DNA from 3 places in the Hymenobacter sp. FMD4 genome. Region 1 is predicted to be linked to each of the others. Evidence: riboswitches for the same ligand, from Rfam matches in the RefSeq annotation. Region 1 holds a riboswitch; each other region holds the start of a gene.
What was found. A riboswitch is a leader RNA that binds a small molecule or an ion and turns the genes downstream of it on or off. The one in region 1 is predicted to bind S-adenosylmethionine.
Positions count from the first base shown of each region.

Region 2: linked by a shared signal. The riboswitch ahead of AC5FXY_RS12600 (ATP-grasp domain-containing protein) and the one ahead of AC5FXY_RS13165 (O-acetylhomoserine aminocarboxypropyltransferase/cysteine synthase family protein) in region 1 are both predicted to bind S-adenosylmethionine.
Region 3: linked by a shared signal. The riboswitch ahead of metH (methionine synthase) and the one ahead of AC5FXY_RS13165 (O-acetylhomoserine aminocarboxypropyltransferase/cysteine synthase family protein) in region 1 are both predicted to bind S-adenosylmethionine.

Region 1 covers NZ_JBZYWH010000013.1:25,189-29,120, forward strand. Annotated here, with positions in the region: gene AC5FXY_RS13155 (hypothetical protein) at 1-240, opposite strand, end outside; gene AC5FXY_RS13160 (LysM peptidoglycan-binding domain-containing protein) at 432-734, shown strand; SAM riboswitch class I at 974-1,093, shown strand; gene AC5FXY_RS13165 (O-acetylhomoserine aminocarboxypropyltransferase/cysteine synthase family protein) at 1,470-2,855, shown strand; gene AC5FXY_RS13170 (homoserine O-acetyltransferase family protein) at 3,124-3,932, shown strand, end outside.
Region 2 covers NZ_JBZYWH010000012.1:29,979-33,910, reverse strand. Annotated here, with positions in the region: gene AC5FXY_RS12605 (zinc dependent phospholipase C family protein) at 1-229, shown strand, start outside; SAM riboswitch class I at 601-699, shown strand; gene AC5FXY_RS12600 (ATP-grasp domain-containing protein) at 1,126-2,103, shown strand; gene AC5FXY_RS12595 (LLM class flavin-dependent oxidoreductase) at 2,103-3,140, shown strand; gene AC5FXY_RS12590 (glycoside hydrolase family 3 N-terminal domain-containing protein) at 3,452-3,932, opposite strand, start outside.
Region 3 covers NZ_JBZYWH010000007.1:170,011-173,942, forward strand. Annotated here, with positions in the region: gene AC5FXY_RS09650 (OmpA family protein) at 1-776, opposite strand, end outside; SAM riboswitch class I at 1,018-1,130, shown strand; gene metH (methionine synthase) at 1,204-3,932, shown strand, end outside.

The DNA.
Region 1 (3,932 bases):
TACGTACTGCCCGTTGGCGAAAAAACGAATTTCCTCCTGCTTCTGCTCAGAAGTCTGCTTCACTTTGTCGCCGGTGGCATCCTTCTCACGGTTGGTTTTCCACACTTTGCTATCGGTGCCGTAGAGCATGTTTACTCCTTCCACCTTGCCTTCCTTGCTGCCGCAGGCGTAGGTAACAAGCGTGAGCAGCATCAGCAGGCTGGCTAAGTAGTGTAAAGGAGTGTTGAATGCGCGTTTCATAGGATGTCTGGAATGGAGTGGTACAAGTGGTTCGAAAGCGAGTCACTGATGAGTCGCTGCCGCGTTTCTTACGCGCCTCTTGTCAAAGGGTTAAGCCAGCAACCAATTAGCAGCAGTGGCGTAAAGCTTAGGCGACCAATTGGCTATCAAGCCATTGGCATCTGATTCTACACCCAACCAACGACACCACTATGGGACTCTTTGATTTCCTGAGCGATAAGGGCGAGAAAAAGCCCGTACAACCAACCCAGCCCCAACAACAAACCGGTGGAGCCGCCGATTTCTTCGGCAACCAGAACCAGCAGGCCCAACCTGCTGCTCAGCAGGGCCAGAGCTACACCGTAGTAAGCGGCGACTCGCTGTCGAAAATTGCCAAGAAGCACTACGGCGACGCCAGCAAGTGGCACCAAATTTACGATGCCAACAAGACCACCATCGGCTCTAACCCCGACCACATAGAGGTAGGGCAAGTGCTGAAACTGCCGCAGCTATAAGCGGATTTCGCCTCTGATTAATGAACGTTCAGGTCCGACCCCTGGACGTTTTTTTATGCACTGTACAAGCCTTATTAGCTAGTACACGAATAATTACAACCCTCTTTGCAGACCAGGTGCGCAGGCACTTCAACTATAATTTTTGGTGTTCGAAAAAACTTTTTGCCGGATTTGCGTTTAATGCATCCGGTACTACCTTTGTGCCAGCCCGGCTTACGGCCCGGCGTTTTTTGAAGCATGATTTATTCCGAAGCGGCGAGAGAACAGGCTCGATGACCCGCTGGCAACCACCGGCAATGCACCAGCCGGCAGGTGCCAAGTCCTGCCCCACTGACCATCAGACTGGGGGCAAATAAATGGCGTGCTATGGCAAACTACCCAAATAGTTCCGACACCTCCTTCCAGTTCCGCGCTACCGCGGTGCCTGCTACAGCTATGCTTGTAGCCGCTCACCCTACCAGCGTAACGATGCAGCCACATGCCCTGCGTGCGGCTCTGATGGCGTGTTGTTGCTGTTGTTGGTAGTGCGCTTTGCAGGCGCGTAAAGCCTGCCCCTACCCTTTCTCAATTTTCCTGATTGCCGCTGGGCTTCCCCGCGGCGCGTGGCCTTTACGCACCCGTTGATGTATTCCGGGCTGTAGCAGGGCTGCACTCCGGCATACGCGGCTTATGGTCCAGCGTAGCCGGTTCCTCGCATCGATTTCTTAATCCACAACCCTCTTTCTCAGCACTATCATGTCCACGCAGAACCTGCAATTCGAGACCCTTCAACTCCACGCCGGCCAGCAGCCCGACCCTACGACTGGCGCCCGCGCCGTGCCGCTTTATCAGACTACCAGCTATGTTTTTAAGAATGCCGAGCACGGCGCCAACTTGTTTGCGCTGAAAGAGTTCGGAAATATCTACACCCGGCTGATGAACCCCACAACGGACGTGTTTGAGCAGCGCGTGGCCACTTTGGAAGGTGGCGTGGCTGCCCTAGCCACTTCCTCGGGACAGGCCGCTCAGTTCATTGCGCTGAACAACATCCTGCAGGCCGGCGACAACTTCGTATCGACCTCGTTCCTGTACGGCGGCACGTACAATCAATTCAAGGTTGCGTTCAAGCGGCTCGGCATTGAGGTGCGCTTCGCCGACGGTGACAATCCTGAAAGCTTTGAGCGACTGATTGATGAGAATACCAAGGCGCTGTACTTGGAAACCATCGGCAACCCTGGCTTTAACATTCCTGATTTCGAAGCCATTGCAGCCATTGCCGAGAAGCACGACATCCCGCTCATTGTGGACAATACCTTTGGAGCGGGTGGCTACCTGTTCCGGCCGCTGGAGCACGGCGCGCACATCGTGGTGCAGTCGGCTACGAAGTGGATCGGCGGGCATGGCACCTCCATCGGCGGGGTGATAGTGGACGGCGGCAAATACGACTTCGGCAACGGCAAATTCCCACAGTTCACGGAGCCTAGCGAAGGCTACCACGGGCTGGTATTCAACGACGTATTCGGCAAAAACGGGCCGTTCGGCAACATCGCCTTTATCATTCGGGCCCGGGTGGAAGGCCTGCGCGATTTCGGCCCCTCTCAGAGCCCTTTCAACTCCTGGCAGCTGCTCATCGGCCTCGAAACGCTGAGCCTGCGCGTGGACCGCACCGTAGAAAACGCCCTAAAAATCGCCGAATGGCTGGAGCAGCACCCGCAGGTAGAGGCCGTAAACTACCCCGGTCTGAAGAGTAGCCCCTATCACCAGTTGGCCACTAAGTACCTGAAGCGCGGCTTCGGCGGCGTGCTCACCTTCGCCATCAAAGGCTCTAAGGATACAGCCACCGAGTTCATCGACAACCTGCAGCTCATCAGTCACCTGGCCAATGTGGGCGACGCCAAGACGCTCATCATTCAGCCCTCGGCCACCACGCACCAACAGCTCAGTGACGCTGAACAGCGTGCTGCCGGCGTGACGCCTACGCTGCTGCGCCTCTCTGTAGGCTTAGAGCACATCGACGATATCAAAGCTGACCTGCAGCGCGCTTTCGACGCTGTGCAAAACCAAGCGCCATTGAGCACGCCAGCAGACGCAGAAATCCTCATTGAACAACAAGCCGGGCACCCCGCAACGCTGGAAGTTTAAGGGAGGGAACAAGTGAAGCCTAGCCACTGCCATGGCACGGCTTCCCTTCCAGCGACGGGGACAGGCGCGGCGTTTCGGGAAAAACGCCGCGTCTTTGCCTAGGCCTCTTTGCTTTCCGGCTCCTTCACTCTTCACTCACGCTCACTCCGAAGGGGCCGGAAGCAAAGAATATCTGACAACACGCCTTTATGCCGGGGCGCTCTTGTCCTCATTTACCGCACATTCTGTACTGCCTTACTTGCTCCCGCGCAGAGCGGTTCTTTAAGCTATGAGTAACCCACAAACCTTGACTCTTGCGCAGGCGCTACCGCTGGAATGCGGCGGGCAGCTCGACGGCGTTCAGATAGCCTATCACACGTTCGGCACGCTCAATGCCGCAGGCGACAATGTCCTTTGGGTGTGCCATGCTCTCACGGCTAACTCCGACGTGCTGAGCTGGTGGCCCGGCCTGATAGGTACCGGTGACTACTTCGACCCGGCCGATTGGTTTATCGTGTGCGCCAACGTGCTGGGCTCTTGCTACGGCAGCACCGGGCCCACTACGCCCGTGGCACCACATGGCCGGCCGCTGTATCAGGCCTTTCCGCGCCTGACCGTGCGCGACCTAGTGACAGCGCATGAACACTTGCGGCAGCATTTGGGATTGACGAAAATCCACACGGTTATTGGCGGCTCACTTGGCGGGCAGCAGGCCGTGGAGTGGGCCATTAAGCAGCCGACGCTGTTTGAGCACCTTGTGTTGCTGGCTACCAATGCTCAACATTCCCCGTGGGGCATTGCCTTCAATGAAGCGCAGCGCCTAGCCATTCAGGCCGACTGCACCTATGCAGGTGGGGGCCTGGAGGGTGGCACGGCCGGGCTGCGGGCTGCACGAGCCATTGCGCTGCTCAGCTACCGCAGCTATGATGCCTACGCCCGCACGCAGGCCGAGCCCAACCACGATACACTGCCAGCCTTTTACCGGGCCAGTTCCTATCAGCAGTACCAAGGCGACAAGCTTACGGCGCGCTTCAACGCCTATAGCTACGTCACCTTGTCGCACATCATGGATTCGCACCACGTAGGCCGCGGCCGCGG
Region 2 (3,932 bases), on a different contig from region 1:
CCACAAGTCGCTCAACAACATGATTGAGCGGCAGATGCGCAACGCGGCCCAGGCCACGGCTAACTTCTGGTACACCGCCTGGGTGAATGCCGGTAAGCCCGATCTGACCAAGCTTGATGCGGAGTACACCACGCGCAGCAACGAAAAGAACCTGAAGGAAGAGCTGAAGCTTATTCAGAAAGGCAAGCTGGTGGATTTCTCCTCGTTCACGGAGTTCCCGGCTAACTAAGCTGCGTGTCATAGCAGCACCATTAGCCCGTCATGTCGAGCGCAGTCGAGACATCTCGCGTGCTGACGGCTGGTAGTAGCCTCATTGTTCAACGAGAGGATTGCTATCGAGCGAGATGTCTCGACTGCGCTCGACATGACGTTCTGGGTTGATGAGTTGATTTTCAGAACCCTTTCAAAATTTTTACTATCGGCTTGCTCCGATAAGCTGCTCCGTTTCTGCCGCGGACCATACCGAAATATTCGGTTGGTCCGCGGCTTTTTTATGCCCGGTTTCCAAAACGTTACCGCCGTACTTTTACGGTACAGTTTGGCTATGTCGCAAAGGCTGCTTTACCTTTGCACCACCAATTCTTTCCGACCAAAGGATTGTTTTTATACAGAGGCGTGGAGAGACAGGCTCTGCGAAACGCCGGCAACCACCAGCGGGAGTCATCCCGGGAACGGTGCCAAGTCCTGACCATATAAAAACAAACAGCCGTGGCTTCAACCAACCGCTCCGCCGTTTTTCAGTTTACTTCCAATGCCTTCAACCAGTGCGGTGCGCTGTGTTGCTGTATGGCCATGGTAGTTGCGGCGTGTTGTTGTTGAGCTGGTCTTTTTAGCTCCCTTCCCGACTGCTCCCGCACTAGCTGACGCTGGCGCGTAACGCTGCTTTCTACACGCAGCCTAAGCGGCGTAGCGCTTTTGCGCTACGGTATGGTCGTTTCGTCATCGACGGGCTCCTACCCATTTTCCTGGCTCCGCTGCCCATCGGCAGCACTGCGTCAGCCCGTTTCGGTTGGCGGCATGGCCGGACCACACCCTAATTCTTGTTTTTCAAGCCTTTACTATCATGTCAGCCGTCCATTTCGGCTGTACCTGAGGCTTTTCACTCGTCACTTTCTTTTCGCTGTCATGCCACAGTATCCCAAGCCCATAGGTATCTATTACGAGCACCCCGAATGGTTTAAACCGCTGTTTGCGGAGCTAGACCGCCGTGGGCTGCCTTACGAGCGAATCGACGCAGCTCACCACCTGTTTGATCCAACCGAAACCGAAAGCCGCTACGCGCTGGTGGTCAACCGCATGAGTTCATCGGCTTACCTGCGCGGCCACGGGCAGGGCATCTTTCACACGGCGGGCTACACCACGCACCTAGAGCGGGTGGGCGTGCGCGTCATCAACGGTTCGGTGGCCACCAGCATCGAAACCAACAAGGCGCGGCAACTCTCGCTATTTGCCTCACTAGGGCTGAATTTTCCGAAGTCGTTTGTGGTAAACCACGCGTCGCGCACCATTGATGCGGCGCAGCAGTTGCGCTTCCCCATCGTGGTGAAGGTAAATATCGGCGGCAGCGGCGCAGGCATTATCCGCTTCGATACTCTGGAAGGCCTGAAGGCAGCCGTGGAAGCCGGTCAAATCGACCTGGGCATCGACCAGACGGCGCTGGTGCAGGAGTACGTGACGCCCCGCGGCGGCAACATTCACCGCGTGGAAATGCTTGACGGCAAGTTTCTCTATGCCATGAAGGTGTACACTACCGGGGAAAGCTTCAACCTCTGCCCGGCTGAAATCTGCCAGATTCCGGAGGAGCAGTCAGCGGAGTTCTGCTTGACGGAAGCCCCCAAAAAAGGCATTCAGGTGGAGGCTTTCACGCCGCCAGCCGAAGTAATTGAGGCCGTGGAGCGCATCGTAGCCGCCGCCAAAATCGACGTGGGCGGCATCGAATACCTTATCGACGACCGCTCCGGCGAAGTGCTGTTCTACGACGTCAACGCGCTGTCCAACTTCGTGGCCGATGCCGTGAACGTAGTGGGCTTCGACCCCTACGCCCGCTTCGTGGATTACCTGGAACGCGAACTGACTTTGGCCACCGAAAACGCTCTGGTATAATGAAATTTGGCTATTGGATGCCCGTTTTTGGCGGGTGGTTGCGCAACGTGGACGACGAAAACATGCGCGCCGACTGGAACTACGTCAAGACCCTGGGCCAGCGCAGCGAAGCCCTCGGCTACGACCTCACGCTCATCGCGGAGCTGTTTTTGAATGACATCAAGGGTCAGGAAGCTCCGTCGCTGGAGGCCTGGAGCACGGCCGCGGCCCTGGCCGCTGTGACCGAGCAGCTGGAAATCATGGTGGCCGTGCGCCCCACGTTTCACAACCCCGCCATCCTGGCCAAGCAGGCCGCCAACATCGACTTGATCAGCAACGGCCGCTTGTCGCTGAATGTGGTGTCGTCGTGGTGGCGCGACGAGGCCACCAAGTACGGCCTGCAGTTCGACCAGCACGACGACCGGTACGCCCGCACCAAGGAGTGGCTGGACGTGCTGACCAGCGTGTGGGACAAGGACCATTTCTCCTACGACGGCAAGTACTACCAGGTAGCCGACAACGTGCTGCAGCCCAAGCCCGCCAAGAAGCCATTCCTGTACGCGGGTGGGGAGTCGGAAGCGGCCAAGGAGCTGATTTCGACGCAGTGCGACGGGTACGTGATGCACGGCGACTCGCCGGAGCAGATCGGAACGCGCATTGCCGATATGCGCCGCCGCCGCGAACAGAAAGGCTTGCCGCCGATGAAGTTCGGGGTGGCCGGTTACACCATCGTGCGCGACTCGGAGCAGGAAGTAAAGAAGGAGCTGGACCGCATCACCAACGTGCAGGCTTCGTCGGCGGGCTACGGCAACTACCAGCAGTGGCTGGCTGGCACGCAGTTGGAGCAGCAAGTGTCCTTGCAGGATTACTCGGTATCGAACCGGGGCCTGCGCACCGGCCTTACCGGCACGCCCGCCCAGATTCAGGACCGCATCGGGGCGTTTGAGCAGGTCGGCGTCGATTTCTTCCTGCTGCAGGCCAGCCCGCAGCTAGAGGAAATGGAGCGTTTCTCGGAAGCGGTGATTCAGGTATTGAATCCGGCCACTAACGCGGCATAGCAAGCCACTGCATAAAGCCTTGGGCGGCGCTGACTCCCCTCTCCCACTTCATCAAGCCGGTTTTGGCCTGGCAGAAGTGGCAAAGAGGAGCCGGCTCCGCCCAAGGTTTTTTGGTTAAGCTTGGTAGTTAGGTAAGCCAGCTATTCGGCTTCCTATAGTGCCTTCTTCGAGCATCCCATAAAGGCCGTCATGCTGAGCCTGTCGAAGCATCTCTACTGCTTCGCCTGATACTAACCTCAACGAAGCGGTAGAGATGCTTCGACAAGCTCAGCATGACGGCCTTTTTTTATCAATTATTTCTAGCTGAGTGCTCAGTTAGCAGCGGCCGAGCCCGATTCGACCACTGCAAACTTCTTAACCTGGTCACCGATGCGTACTTCGAACTCGCCGGCTTCCAGCACTTTTTCGCCGTCGCGGCCGGTATAGGCTAGATCCTGGGCTGGTAGAGTGAAGGTCACGGTTTTGGTTTCGCCGGGCTTGAGGCTGATTTTGTCGAAACGGCGCAGGCGGCGTACGTCGGGCGCGATGCTGCTGGCAACCAGGTCGCCGGTGTAGAGGTGCACGGCCTCCTGCCCTTCGCGGGCGCCGGTGTTGGTTACCTGCACCTTCACCGTGAGCTGTCCGTCCTTGGTGAGCGTGGCTTTGTCCAGCTCCAGATTGGCGTACTTGAACGTGGTGTAGCTCAGCCCGTGGCCGAACTCCCACTGCGGGTTGTAGTCGGCTTCGTAGTTGTAGACGCCTTCGCCGCGCTTCTGCTCATCGGAGTACTTGTGGATGTAGCTCACCAGCGCG
Region 3 (3,932 bases), on a different contig from region 1:
GAAGTAGGCAACAGCCGCGGCTTGCTCTGTTCGAAATACAGGTGTTGCAGGGTTACTACCGCCCCGGCGGGCAGCTTGTTCAGTTCGCTTAACTCGTTATCGGCTGCTGGTGCCACGGGCGGTGCTGTCTGGCGGGGCGCGGGGCGAGAAGGCGCCGGCGTACTTGAGCGGGTTGGTCGCGGCGTTGGCGCTGGTGTAGCTGGGCGGGTTACGGGCGGAGCCGTTTCAACGGGCGGGCGGGTAGCAGGGCGCGTAGTGGCCGGCACAGGTTTGGCCGAAGGCGGCAGCGCTGCAAACAAGCTATTGGCACCCACCGGCACCAATTCCCGGCTGTCGGGCAAGCGCCATTGCAACAGCGCCCGGGAGTCGAATATCGTCTGAAAGTAATCGACGCGCAACCGGTAGTACCTGCCCGCCTCCAGCCGAATGCGAACTGCCGCCGGCACGTGGTCTTGCTCGCGCCAGGCATTGATGATGCGCTTGCCGCCCACCCATACCCGCAGGCCATCGTCCATCACGGTTGAGAATTCATACTCGCCCGATACCGGCGCCAGTATGTAACCTTCCCAGCGTACGGAGAAGTGCTCGGCCCCCAGCCCGGGTGCCGGCGGCTGTTTTTGCCAGCTAAAATCGATGGCCGCGTCGCGCCGGCGCAGCACTAGCTGTTCGAAGTTGGTACCGTTATAGTAAGCAGCTTCCAAGCCCGTGCCCACCGGCAGGCTTGTGGACGACGTTTGCGCCGAGGCGGCCTTGCCACCCAATAAAAAAGCGGCCATCAGGCAACCAGCAAATTTCATAATTCCTCAAACGCTAATGCTGCTTAAACTTACTATTACCCATTGAATAACGTCGGACGCCACGCTTTAGCGTATTGGCTCCTTTGGCAAATAAGCATTCAAGACGCTGCCGGCTCGGTCTTTTCATCGAGGAAAAGCTCCACCAACACCAAACATGTAACTTAATCAAGTTACTATTATCCAATTTGGTATTGCGCATTTCGCTATTTATCTTCGCCAAAGCTTATCCAGAAAGACTGAGGGACTGGGCCCTGTGACGTCTTAGCAACCGGCCGCTGCGGCAGAGGTGCTAACTCCCATCCGAGGCCCGCTGGCGTTCGGAGAAGATGAGCGGAACTTGGTGACTGAAAAGTTGCTTAGGCTTTCCGGATACGCGCTTGCCTCCACTGCTATCCGGAACATTTACATGCCTACTGTCCCTGCTTCTCCCCTCGCCGAGCTGCTTGCCCGCCGCGTCATCGTGCTCGATGGTGCCATGGGTACCATGCTGCAGCGCCACCAGCTCACCGAAGAAGATTTTCGCGGCGAGCGGTTTCGGGACCACCCCAAGCCCCTGCGCGGCAACAACGACCTGCTCTGTCTGACGCGCCCCGACATTGTGCGCGGCGTGCATGCCGAGTACTTCGCCGCGGGCGCTGATCTGGTCGAAACCAACACCTTCAGCGGTACCACTATTGCCCAGGCCGATTACGCCTTGGAGCACATCGTGTATGAGCTGAATTACGAGGCAGCCCGGCTAGCCCGCGAAGCAGCCGACGAATACAGTACACCGGAGCGCCCGCGCTTCGTGGCCGGCGCCATCGGCCCCACGAACCGCACGGCCTCGCTCTCGCCCGATGTAAACCGCCCAGGCTTCCGCGCCGTCAGCTTCGATGAGCTGGCTGTGGCGTACCTGGAACAAATCAAAGGTCTCGTGGACGGCGGCGTGGATGCGCTGCTGATCGAGACCATCTTCGACACCCTTAATGCCAAGGCTGCCTTGTTTGCGGCCCAGCGTTTCTTCGACGAGGGCGGCCGCGTGGTGCCCCTCATGATTTCGGGCACCATCACCGATGCCTCGGGCCGCACTTTGTCGGGCCAGACGGTGGAGGCGTTCTGGAACTCCATGCGCCACCTGCCCATCCTGAGTATCGGCCTGAACTGCGCGCTTGGGGCCCAGCAGCTGAAGGTGTACCTGCAGGAGCTGAGCCGCCTTGCCGATTGCTACATTTCGGCTTATCCGAATGCGGGCCTGCCCAACGCTTTCGGTGGCTATGACGAATCGGCCCAGGAATTTGCCGCCGTGCTGGAAGAGTACCTGCAGGAAGGCCTCGTGAACGTGGTGGGTGGCTGCTGCGGTACCACGCCCCAGCACATTGCCGAAGCCGCGAAGCTGGTGGACCGCTATCCGCCGCGTCCGCTGCCGGTGCGCCCCCGTGCGACGCGCCTGAGCGGTTTGGAGCCGGTAAACATCCACCCCGAAAGCCTATTCGTGAACGTGGGCGAACGGTGCAACGTGACCGGTTCGCGCGCTTTCGCCCGCCTGATTCGCTCGGGGCAGTTTGACGAAGCCGTGGCCGTGGCCCGCGCCCAGGTGGAAGGCGGCGCCCAGATTCTGGACGTGAATATGGACGAGGGCCTGCTCGATTCGGTGGAGGCCATGACCAACTTCCTGAACCTGATGGCTTCGGAACCCGATGTGGCCCGCCTGCCCATCATGATCGATTCCTCGAAGTGGGAGGTGCTGGAAGCGGGCCTGAAATGCACGCAGGGCAAGAGCATTGTCAACTCGATTTCGCTAAAGGAAGGCGAAGAGGTGTTTAAACATCACGCCAGCCTGGTGCGCGCTTACGGGGCGGCCGTCATCGTCATGGCGTTCGATGAAGAAGGCCAGGCCGACAGCTACCAGCGCCGCATCGAAATCTGTCAGCGTGGTTACCGTATCCTGACCGAAGAGGTGGGTTTTCCGGCCGAGGACATCATCTTCGACCCGAACATCCTCACTGTGGGCACCGGCATCGAGGAGCACCGCCGCTACGCCATCGACTTCATTGAGGCCGTGCGCTGGATCAAGCAGCACCTGCCCGGCGCGCTGACCAGCGGTGGCGTCAGCAACGTTTCCTTTGCCTTCCGCGGCAATGACCCGGTGCGCGAGGCCATTCACGCGGCTTTCCTGTACCACGCCATCAAGGCCGGGCTGGATATGGGCATCGTAAATGCCGGCCAGCTGGCCGTGTACGACGAGGTGCCCAAGGACCTGCTGGAAGCCGTGGAAGACGTGCTCTTCGACCGCCGCGACGACGCTACCGAGCGCCTCGTGCAGCTGGCCGATAAGCTTAGCCAAACCAAGGGCGACGCCGCGGCCAAGGTGGTGGAAGCCGAAGCCTGGCGCAGCTGGCCGGTGGAAAAGCGCCTGGAGCACGCCCTGGTGAAAGGGATTACCGATTACATCGAAGCTGACACCGAAGAAACCCTTAAGCTGCTCGGCCGCCCGTTGCCCGTGATTGAAGGCCCCTTGATGGCTGGCATGACCGTGGTAGGCGACCTGTTTGGTGCCGGCAAAATGTTCCTGCCGCAGGTGGTAAAATCGGCCCGCGTGATGAAGCGCGCCGTGGCCTGGCTGGAGCCCTACATGCAGGCCGAGCGCGACGCGGCAGCCCTGTCGGGCGGTACCGAAGCCCGCCAGACCGCCGGTAAAGTACTGCTAGCCACGGTAAAAGGCGACGTGCACGACATTGGCAAAAATATCGTGGGCGTGGTACTGGCCTGCAACAACTACGAGGTCATCGACCTAGGCGTGATGGTGCCGCTGGAGAAGATAGTGGCTGAAGCCGAGCGCGTGCAGGCCGACATCGTGGGTTTGAGCGGGCTGATTACGCCTTCGCTTGATGAAATGGTATACGTAGCGCAAGCCTTGGAAAAGCGTGGCCTGCGGGTGCCGCTGCTCATCGGGGGCGCTACTACTTCGCGCCTGCACACGGCGGTGCGCATTGCGCCGGCTTACAACGGCCCCGTGATTCACGTAAACGACGCTTCCCGCGCCGTGCCCGTGGCCTCGCAGCTGCTGGGCCTGGGCCGCGATGCCTATGCTAACGACGTAGCGCAAGAGTACCTGCAGCTGCGCCAGGACCACGCCGGTCGCCAGCGAAACAAGGA